Regions from separate parts of the Kineococcus deserti genome, predicted to be linked through region 2. Evidence: riboswitches for the same ligand, from Rfam matches in the RefSeq annotation. Region 2 holds a riboswitch; each other region holds the start of a gene.
The links. Region 2 has a riboswitch for S-adenosylmethionine ahead of ACRYR2_RS07685 (ABC transporter substrate-binding protein). Riboswitches for the same ligand answer to the same signal wherever they lie in the genome.

Region 1 (3,269 bases), on a different contig from region 2:
CAGGAACTCGGCCTCGGTGAGGATGGCGCGCTTGCGACCGGCCTCCCGGCCCTCGCGGCGGCGCTGCTTCTTGGCCTCCAGGCGGGTCGAGCCGCGCAGCGCGGTGATCTCGTCCTCGCCGGTGCCGCCGGTGCCGCCGGTGCTGCGCGGCCGGCGCGGTTCCCGGACCCGGGTGACGGTGTTCGGCGGGTCGTCGGGCGAGGTCTCCTCCGAGTCGGCCGCCCCCCCGCGGCGACGGCGGCGACGACGGCGCCGGGACGAGCCCGACGACTCCTCGCCGTCCTCGCCGGTGTCCTCGCCGGCGTCCTCCTCGGACTCCTCCGGCTCCTCGGTCTCGTCGGACTCACGGGCCTCCTCGTCGGAGTCCCCGGTCGGAGCCTCCTCGTCGGAGTCCTCACGGGTGCGGCTGCGGCGGCCCCGTCCGCCGCGGCGACGGCGGCGGCGCGGTGCACCCCCGTCCTCGTCCCGGTCCTCGTCCTGGCCGTCCTCGGTGTCGTCCTCGGCGCCGGCGTCGTCCAGGGTCTCCTCGAGGTCGTCGGCGGTGCCTTCGAGCACGTCCTCGTCGACCTCGTCGACCTCGTCGGTCTCGTCCTGGTCGGCCTGCCCGGTCTCGAAGGCGCGGCGGGCGAAGACGTCGAGGGCGTCCTGGTCGGCTCCGGGCGGCGGGCCGGCCGGGGCGGAGGCGCGGCGACGGCGCCGAGGCGCCTCCTCGGCCTCGGGAGCCTGGAAGAACAGGGCGGTCGCGCGGGCGGCGGCGTCGGCCGCGCGCTCGGCGTCGGTGCGCTCACGGCGGCCACCGCGGGCCATCCCGGCGGCGCGCAGGAGCACCGGGTCGTCCATGAGGTCGGGCTGGGTCTCGGGCTGGGCCTCGGATCGGGTCTCGACCTGCTCCTCGACGGGCGCCTCGGCCGGGGCCGCACCGGCCCCGGTGGGCTGCTCGACGGGCGCCTCCTCGACGGGGACGTCCTCGGCGACGGCGGCGACCTCGGCCACCTCCGGCACCGGCGTCGCCTCTGGAGCCGCCGGGGTCACGTCGACGGTCGGCTCGACGGTCGGCTCGACGGGCGCAGCGGTGGCCTTGCGGGAGCGGCGGCGCCGGGCAGGAGCCTTGACCGGCTCGGCCGGGGCCTCGTCGGCGGCGGGCTCGGCGGCCGCTTCGGCCGCGGCGACCGGTTCGGCGACCGGCTCGGCGACCGGCTCGGGGCTCACCTCGGGGGTGGCCACCTTGCGGGTGGCGCGGCGCGTGCGGCGGCGCGGGGCCGCCTCCTCGGCAGCGGGCACCTCGGCAGCGGGTGCCTCGACCGCGGGGGCGTCGGGGGCCGGCACGGTCACGGGGGCGGGCGTCTCCGCCTCGACGGTGGTCTCGACAGGGGCCTCGACGTGCGCCGGCGGGCCGGCGGGACGACTGGCCGCGCGACGTCGCCGCGGCTTCGTCGCGGGGGTGGTCTTCTCGTCCGCGGCAGCTGCGGCGGCGTTCTCTTCAGGTGTGGTCGTCACGGGTTGCTCCGCTTCGCCCGCAGCGTCCGCTCCACCGGTCAACCCGCGGCCGCTCGAGCGTCCTCGTCGGAATCGCCGGGCGGGTCGTCCCGCACCCGACGGAAGTCCTCGGTGCACCGGCGGGTTCGCGCGACGCGTGCTCCGCCCGTGCCGCCGGCGGTCGTCGTCCAGCACGAGGGCCGGGGCGCCTGCGAGGTCCTTCCACCAGACCGCGGCGCTGCCCGGGACCCGCGCACCAGGCGGCGGTCTCGACGGCGGGCCGCGCGCCCGGTGTGGGGAACGCTCGGCCACCGCCAGTGTGGCACAGCCGACCGCAGGTGACCCTTCGCACCGATCCGGCAGGAACGTGGTCAGGAGGCCCCCGCGTCCGCTACGGTCTGATCAACACCCATCCAGAGTGGCCGAGAGACCTGGCTCGTCGACGCCACAGCAACCACCGCGCGAGCGGCAGGTGCTCCCGCCAGGGGCGATGGAGGAACCGCTGTGACCAGCTGTACCCGTCTGACCCGGCGTTACCACGTCGACCTCTCGCGCACGGCCTCGATGACCTGTACCCCGGGTTCGTCGATGCGCCGGGGGACGCTCCGCGCTCTCTGACCAGCGCAGTCCCTCCCCCAGACCCCTCCCGAGCGCGCCGCCACCGCGCGCACCCCCGACGGACGTCCGTCCGCCCACCCACCGGAGCACACCCATGTCCGCGCCCCGTCGCACCCCTCTGCCCACGAGCACCTCGCGCCTGATCGCCTCCCGCCGCCGGGTGCTGTCCTCCGCCCTCGGCATCGGCGCGCTCGGTGCGCTCGCCGCCTGCGGTGAGGAGCAGTCGGCCTCCGGGCTGGCCGCCGCGCAGGCCGTCGACCTGCAGGGCGCGACCATCAAGCTGATGGTCAACCAGCCGCACGTGCTGGCCTTCACCGACCTGCTCGGGCCGGCGTTCGAGCAGGAGTTCGGCGGCAAGCTCGAGGTCACCGCGATCCCCTACGACCAGCTGACGAGCAAGCAGATCCTGGACGTGCAGGGCGGCGACGGGGAGTTCGACGTCTTCGACTACTTCTACTTCGGCCTCGGTGAGCTGGTGAACGCCGACGCCCTCGTGGACCTGACCGACTGGATCGGCGCGAACGGCGACATCGGCACCGACGACTTCCTCCCGTCGGTCTACGACCCGTACACGCTGCTGGACGGCAAGCGCTACGGCCTGCCCTTCGACGGCGACACCCACGTCCTCTACTACAACGCCGAGGTTTTCGAGCGGTACGGCGTGCAGCCGCCCACGACGTGGGACGAGTACGACGCCGCCGCGGCGAAGATCACCCAGGACTCCGGCGGCAGCGTCTACGGCGCGATCGTCGAGGGCCAGCAGGTGCCGATGATCCTCGGCTGCTCCTTCATCAACCGCCTCGCCGGGTACGGCGGGACGCTGGTCGACGCCGACGGCGGGCCGGCGTTCGCGGGCCAGGAGGGGCTGGCCGCGCTGCAGCACCTCATCACCGTGGCGCCCTCGGCGCTGCCGACGCCGCTGCAGACCGGCTTCGACCAGGCCAACTCGGCGTTCCTGGCCGGTCAGGGCGCGATGCTCGACACCTGGACCGACCTGGGGCTGAAGGCGCAGGACCCGGCCAGCTCGAAGATCGTCGACAAGTGGGGCGTGGTGACGCTGCCGGTCGGCGGGTCGAACACGACACCGCGTTCGGCGCTGGACTCCGGTTTCGGCCTCGGCGTCTCGACGGCCTCGTCCCAGCAGGACAAGGCGGCCGCGTTCATCAAGTGGGCCA
Region 2 (3,269 bases):
GCTGCGCCTGGGTCTCGGCCGTCGTGCCCTGCTTGAGCTGCAGGTCGATGCCGGCCTCGCGCACCTGCTGCTGCACGAGTTCGAGCACGGCCGAGGTCGGCTGCCAGAACGTCACCGTGAAGGTCAGCCTCTGCCCGTCCTTCTCGCGGATGCCGTCGGCGCCCTTGGTCCAGCCGGCCTCGTCGAGCAGCGCGTTCGCCCCGTCCACGTCGTGGGCCAGCACGGCGGAGTCGTCCGGGGCGTCCGGCGTCGAGGAGGAGAACGCGGAACTGACGGCGACGTCCCCGGGGTTGAGGATGCTGGCCAGCTCCTCGCGGTCGATCGCCTTCGACAGCGCCTGCCGCACGCGCTCGTCGGCGAACAGGGGCCGCGACTCGTTGACGAAGAAGTTGTACGGGATGCCCGGGTTCGCCCGGCGCTCGGTCCAGAAACCGTTGCCGTCGAACTGCGGCAGGTCCTGGGAGGCGATGCCCGTCGTCGCGTCGATCTGGCCGGACTGCAGCGACCCCGTGCGGACGCTGGCCTCCGGGACGACCTGGTAGGTGATGGTGTCGAGGTAGGCCTCACCGGTGTGCTTCGCGCCCGTCGGCGCCCAGTCGTAGCCGGTGCGCTTGGCCAGGACGGCCTTGTCGTCCTTGGCGTAGCTGTCCACCACGAAGGGACCGGAGCCGACGAGAGTGGTTCCGTCGCAGCGGGTCGCCGGGTCCGCCGTCGTGGTGGGCACCGACAGCAGCCCCAGGCTCATCGTCGAGGTGGCCTGCAGGAACTGCGCGCTGGGCTGGGAGAACGTCACGACCGCCGTCTGCGCGTCCGGCGTCTGGGTGCCGGTGTAGCCCGCGAGGTAGGTCGAGCCCAGCGACGCCTTGGCGCCCAGGGCGACGATGCCGTCGAGGTTCGCCTTGACCGCGGCCGCGTCGACCGGGGTGCCGTCGGAGAACGTCGCCCCCTCGCGCAGGTGGAACGTGAAGGTCGTGGCGTCCGGGCTGACCTCCCACGACTGCGCCAGCCACGGCTGGATCCGCCCGTCGAGGTCCTGGACGGTCAGGGAGTCGACCAGCTGCCGGCCGATGTTCAACGCGTCGTTGTTGCCGACCTGCTGCGGGTCGATGCACCCGGAGTCGACCTGGATGGCGAACGTGAGGTCGCCGCCGGCCACGGGGGTGCCGTCGGCGGAGTTCTCGCCGCCGGAGGCGTCGCCGCCACCGCAGGCGGTGAGGGCGAGGAACGTGAGGGCGGCGGCAGCGGACAGGGGCGTGCGGGTGCGCAAGGGGTCTCCAGGCTGGATGGAACGGCGAAGGGCGCGTCCCCCACGTCAGAGGTGGGTACGCGTCAGCACCGGGACGTTCCCCGGTGGCGGGGTGGTGCGGGATCGCTGGTCAGCGACAGCCGGTGGAGGCGGTCAGGCAGAAGTCGACGACGCGGCGCAGGATCGCGACGTGCGATGTGCGTTCCACGGCAACTCCTCCATCGTTCCTGGCGGAAGCACCCGCGCCCGGTGGCCGGGGGGTTGCTGCGACGTCGTCGAGCCAGGTCTCTCAGCCGCTCTGGATGGTGTCCGGGCCTCACCATAGGGGACGGCCCGCCGGAACCTCAACCCCCGCACCCGGGCGCCCGTCCCGGAGGTGCGTGATCATCGCGACGTGCCCCGGTGATCACGCACTCCGCTCCTCGTGGTCGTGCACAGCGCACGACCACGAGGGGTTGGGTCCAGACGTCGAGGACTGGGCGTCAGTGCGCGGGCGCGACCGCCGCGGACAGCTCTGCGCGGACGGTGCGCGCCGCCTCGACCAGGTGCCGCAACGACTCGGTGGTCTCGGCGTACCCGCGGGTCTTCAGCCCGCAGTCGGGGTTGACCCACACCTGCCGGGCCGGGACGGAGGCGACGGCCGCGCGCAGCAGGCCGACGACCTCCTCGGTCGAGGGCACCCGCGGGGAGTGGATGTCGTACACCCCCGGGCCGATGCCGCGGGCGAACCCGGCCCGGGCGATGTCGGCCAGCACCTCCATGCGCGAGCGGGCCGCCTCGATGCTCGTCACGTCGGCGTCCAGGCCGTCGATGGCGTCGATGACCTCCCCGAACTCGGAGTAGCACAGGTGGGTGTGGACCTGCGTCGCGTCGCCCGCTCCCGCGGTCGCGAGCCGGAACGAGGCGACCGACCAGTCCAGGTACGCCGGCTGGTCGGCGGTCTTGAGCGGCAGCAGTTCCCGCAACGCCGGTTCGTCGACCTGGACGATCCCGATGCCCGCGGCCTCCAGGTCGGCGACCTCGTCGCGCAGGGCCAGGGCGACCTGGCGGGCGGTGTCCCCCAGCGGCTGGTCGTCGCGGACGAAGGACCACGCCAGGATCGTCACGGGGCCGGTCAGCATCCCCTTGACGGGTTTCACCGTCCGGGACGCGGTGTAGGAACTCCACGGCACCGTGATGGGCGCCGGGCGCGTGACGTCGCCCCACAGGATCGGCGGCCGCACGCAGCGCGAACCGTACGACTGGACCCAGCCGTGCGCGGTGACGGCGAAACCGTCGAGCTGCTCGGCGAAGTACTGGACCATGTCGTTGCGCTCGGGTTCACCGTGCACGACGACGTCCAGGCCGAGTTCCTCCTGCAGCCGCACGACGCGCTCGATCTCGGCGCGCAGGAACTCCTCGTACGCGGCCTGCGCCAGGTCACCGCGGGTCCAGGCGGCCCGCGCACCGCGGATCTCGGTGGTCTGCGGGAAGGAACCGATGGTCGTCGTGGGCAGCTCCGGCAACCCCAGCGCCTCCTCCTGCGCCAGCCGGCGGACGGCGTAGTCGCTGCGGTCGTAGGCGTCCGGGGTCAGGGCGGCGAGCCGGTCGCGGACCTCCGGGCGCACCACTCCGGGGGCGGTGATCCGGTCGGCGCGGGCCGTGGCCGAGGCCGCGAGTTCGGCCTGCACGCTGTCCGCGTCCACCAGGGCCCTGCCCAGCAGGACGACCTCGGCGACCTTCTGGTCGGCGAACGCGAGCCAGCCGCGCAGCCGCTCGCCCAGCCGGCTCTCGCGGGAGACGTCGTGCGGGACGTGCAGCAGGGACGTGGAGGTTCCGGCGACGACGCGGCCGGCGACGCCCTCGAACTCCCGCAGCCGGGCCAGGGCCGCGACGAGGTCGGCGCGCCAGACGTTGTGCCCGTCCACGACGCCGCCGACGACGGTCTTGCCGGCGAGCACGCCGGTGTCGGCCGGGACCGGTCCCCGGACCAGGTCCAGGGCGACCCCCTCGACCGCCCCGAGGGAACCCAGGAACTCGCCCG
Region 3 (3,269 bases), on a different contig from region 2:
ACCTCGGTGGTGGTCTCGGGGTCCAGGGCGCTGGTGGCCTCGTCGGCCAGCAGCAGCGGCGGGTTCGTCGCGAGCGCACGGGCGATCCCGACGCGCTGCTTCTGCCCGCCGGACAACTGCTCGGGATAGCTGTGGGCGCGGTCCAGCAACCCGACGAAGTCGAGCAGCTCGGCCGTGCGGCGGTCCCGTTCCTTCGGCCCGACGCCGGCGACCTTCAGCGGGTACGCGACGTTCCCGGCCACGGTCCGGGACCGGAACAGGTTGAACTGCTGGAAGATCATCCCGATCTTGGACCGGGCGGCCCGCAACTGCTTCTCGGACAGCTTGGTCAGGTCCTGCCCGCCGACCAGGACGTGGCCCGACGTCGGCTTCTCGAGGGCGTTGAGCAGCCGCACGAGGGTCGACTTGCCGGCCCCGGAGTACCCGATGACCGCCAGCACCTCGCCCTCGAGCACGTCGAGCGAAACGGCGTCGACCGCCGTGACGGTGGACCCGTCACGACGGCCGAAGCTCTTGGAGACCTTCTCCAGGGTGATGAGCGCGCTCACTGGCCCGCGGCGGCCTTCGCGTCCTCTTCGACCTCGGCGAGGCTGGCCTGCAGGTCGGCGGCCGGGACGTCCTGGACGACGGCGCTCGGGTTGTCCTGCAGGAAGACCTCCTGCACGGCCGGGTCGTGGAACAGGTCCACGAGCTTCGCGTAGGTCTCGTCGTCCTTGTCCTCGGCGCGGGCGGCGAAGATGTTGACGTACGGGGCGGCCGCGGCGGCGGTCGGGTCGTCGGCGACGATGATGTCGTCCTCGGGCAGGCCCGCGGCCGTGGCGTAGTTGTTGTTCACGACGGCGGCGGCGACCGAGCCGCTCTGCAGCGCGCTGGCGGTCTGGTCCGCGGCGACCGCGGTGACCTGGACCTTGGAGGTCTCGATGTCGTTGGTCGTGGAGAAGGCGGTGCCGCCGTCCTTCAGCGTCAGCAGGCCACCCTGCTGCAGGACGAGCAGCGCGCGGGCCTGGTTGATCGCGTCGTTGGGGATGGCGACCTGGGCGTCGGCCGGCAGCGCCTCGGCGGAGTCGGCGGTCAGCGAGTACAGCGGCAGCGGGTAGACCGCGGTGGCGCCGACGGGCTGGATGTCGTCGTCGGCCTCGACGTTGTAGTTGGCGAGGTACTGGATGTGCTGGAACTGGTTCAGGTCCAGCTCACCCTGCGACAGCGCCGGGTTCGGCAGCGTGTAGTCGGAGAAGTTGACCAGTTCGACGGTCACGCCGAGCTGCGACTTCGCCAGGTCGGTGTAGGTGCGCCAGTAGGGCAGCGACTGGTCCGCGACGCCGATGCGCACGGTCTCGCCGGAGGACTCGCCGCCGGCCGTGGTGCTCGTGGAGTCGTCCCGGTTGCCCAGGACGAGCGCCACGACCACGACGGCGATCACGACGACGGCGGCGACGATCCCGATGAGCAGACCGCGACGCTTCGGCTTGTCGGGCAGGGCGGGGGCGTTGGACACGAGGGACTCCGGAGGTCGATCGGGCGGGCGCGCGGCTCGCTGCACTCCGTGGTCGACGGCGTCCGGTGATCCGCGCTTGCCGGACGGGGTCGTCCGGCCAGGTCCTCACCTGGGGCACCCCACCGCGGAGGAGGGTTGCCGGACAGCCAGCCAGGGCTTCGCGCTGTCACTCATGACCTGTGTGAACCTTAACACCGCCGCGACGGCCCGCACACCGCTTCTCAGGAGACCGGCACGACCTGCGCCTGCGGGACCCGGTCCGTCCCGAAGGCCCCCCGGTACCGGGCCGCCGGGTGCCGCTCGTTGAGCCGGGGCGAGCCGAAGAGCTTCTGCCGCAGCGGACCCGGCGCGTACTCCGCCTGCGCCAGCCCGCGCTCGCGCAGCACCGGCAGCACGTGGTCGGCGAACTCGGCGAACGACCCGGGGATCACCCAGTTGATCACGTTGATCCCGTCGACCCCCGCCTGCTGCCACTGCGCCAGCCGGTCGGCGATCTGCTCGGGCGTGCCGACGACGCGCTGGCTGGTGGCCCGCTGACGGGCCAGGTCGGCCACGACGGGTTCGCGGTCGGTGATGTGCTTGGACAACCACTCGGTGAACCCGCGGGCGGTGTCGGTCTCGACGTCCTTCAGCGGCGTCTGCGGCGGGTAGACCCGGCCCGTGCGGTCCACGACGGCGGCGTGCGCCAGGTACCCGTCGACGCTGACGAACTCGTCGTGCTCGGCGGCCTTGCGCTGCGCCTCCTCCTCGGTCGAGCCGATGACGAAGCTCAGGCCCTGGTAGAAGGTCACGTCCTCCGGGCGACGGCCGGCGGCGACGGCCAGTTCGCGCGTCTCGCGGATCTGCTGCGTCGCCAGCACCGGTGAGGGGGAGATGACGAACACGGCCTCGGCGTGCTGCGCCGCGAACCGCCGCCCCGACAGGGACGAGCCGGCCTGGAACAGCAGCGGGGTGCGCTGCGGAGACGGCGAGGGCAGGTGCGGTCCCTCGACCCGGTACCGCTGCCCGGAGTGGAAGATCTTGTGGATCTTCGCAGGGTCGGCGTGCACGCCGTTCGCCTTGTCGGCCAGCAGGGCGTCGTCCTCCCAGGACCCCTCCCAGAGCTTGTAGACGACGTCGACGTACTCCTGCGCCCAGCGGTAGCGCTCGGCGTGCTCGGTGATCCGGTCCAGGCCGTAGTTGCGGGCTCCGTTGTCCTGGGTGCCGGTGACGACGTTCCAGGCGATCCGGCCGTTCGAGATGTGGTCCAGCGTCGAGATCTGCCGGGCGAAGTTGAACGGGTGGTTCTGGAACACGTTCGACGTCGTGGCGAACCCGAGGTGCTCGGTGTTCACCGCCAGCGCCGACAGCAGGACGGTCGGGTCGTTGGAGGGGATCTGCAGGCCCTCGCGGACGTACACGTCGAAGTCGGCGTCGGCGTCGCCGTACAACCCGCTGACGTCGGCGAAGAACATCGTGTCGAACTTCGCGGCCTCGAGCAGCTTCGCGGTCTCGATCCAGGTGCGCACGTCGTTGAACTCGTGCTGCCGCGCGTCCGGCCGGCGCCACTGGCCGTGCTGGATGTGGGACGTGGTGTTCATGACGAAGGCGTTGAAGCGCAACGGCTTCGTGGCGGGGTTGCTCACAGGTCGACCTCCTGGCCGGTGGCGAGGCGGGGCAGTGCGCTGACGAGTTCGCGCGTGTACGGCTGCTGCGGGCGCTCGAACACGTCGGCCGCCGTCCCGCGTTCGACGACGGCGCCGTCCTTCATGACCAGGACGTCGTCGCTGACGTG

Region 1: another riboswitch for S-adenosylmethionine. It lies ahead of ACRYR2_RS09925 (ABC transporter substrate-binding protein); the one in region 2 lies ahead of ACRYR2_RS07685 (ABC transporter substrate-binding protein).
Region 3: another riboswitch for S-adenosylmethionine. It lies ahead of ACRYR2_RS02865 (MetQ/NlpA family ABC transporter substrate-binding protein); the one in region 2 lies ahead of ACRYR2_RS07685 (ABC transporter substrate-binding protein).

What each region holds. Positions count from the first base shown of each region.
Region 1 is NZ_JBJLSI010000009.1:118,382-121,650, forward strand. It holds partial or broken gene ACRYR2_RS09920 (Rne/Rng family ribonuclease) at 1-942, opposite strand, end outside; SAM riboswitch class I at 1,883-1,973, shown strand; gene ACRYR2_RS09925 (ABC transporter substrate-binding protein) at 2,189-3,269, shown strand, end outside.
Region 2 is NZ_JBJLSI010000007.1:53,853-57,121, forward strand. It holds gene ACRYR2_RS07685 (ABC transporter substrate-binding protein) at 1-1,267, opposite strand, end outside; SAM riboswitch class I at 1,462-1,555, opposite strand; gene metE (5-methyltetrahydropteroyltriglutamate--homocysteine S-methyltransferase) at 1,729-3,269, opposite strand, start outside.
Region 3 is NZ_JBJLSI010000002.1:187,639-190,907, reverse strand. It holds gene ACRYR2_RS02870 (methionine ABC transporter ATP-binding protein) at 1-548, opposite strand, end outside; gene ACRYR2_RS02865 (MetQ/NlpA family ABC transporter substrate-binding protein) at 545-1,495, opposite strand; SAM riboswitch class IV at 1,563-1,673, opposite strand; gene ACRYR2_RS02860 (LLM class flavin-dependent oxidoreductase) at 1,717-3,120, opposite strand; gene ACRYR2_RS02855 (dipeptide ABC transporter ATP-binding protein) at 3,117-3,269, opposite strand, start outside.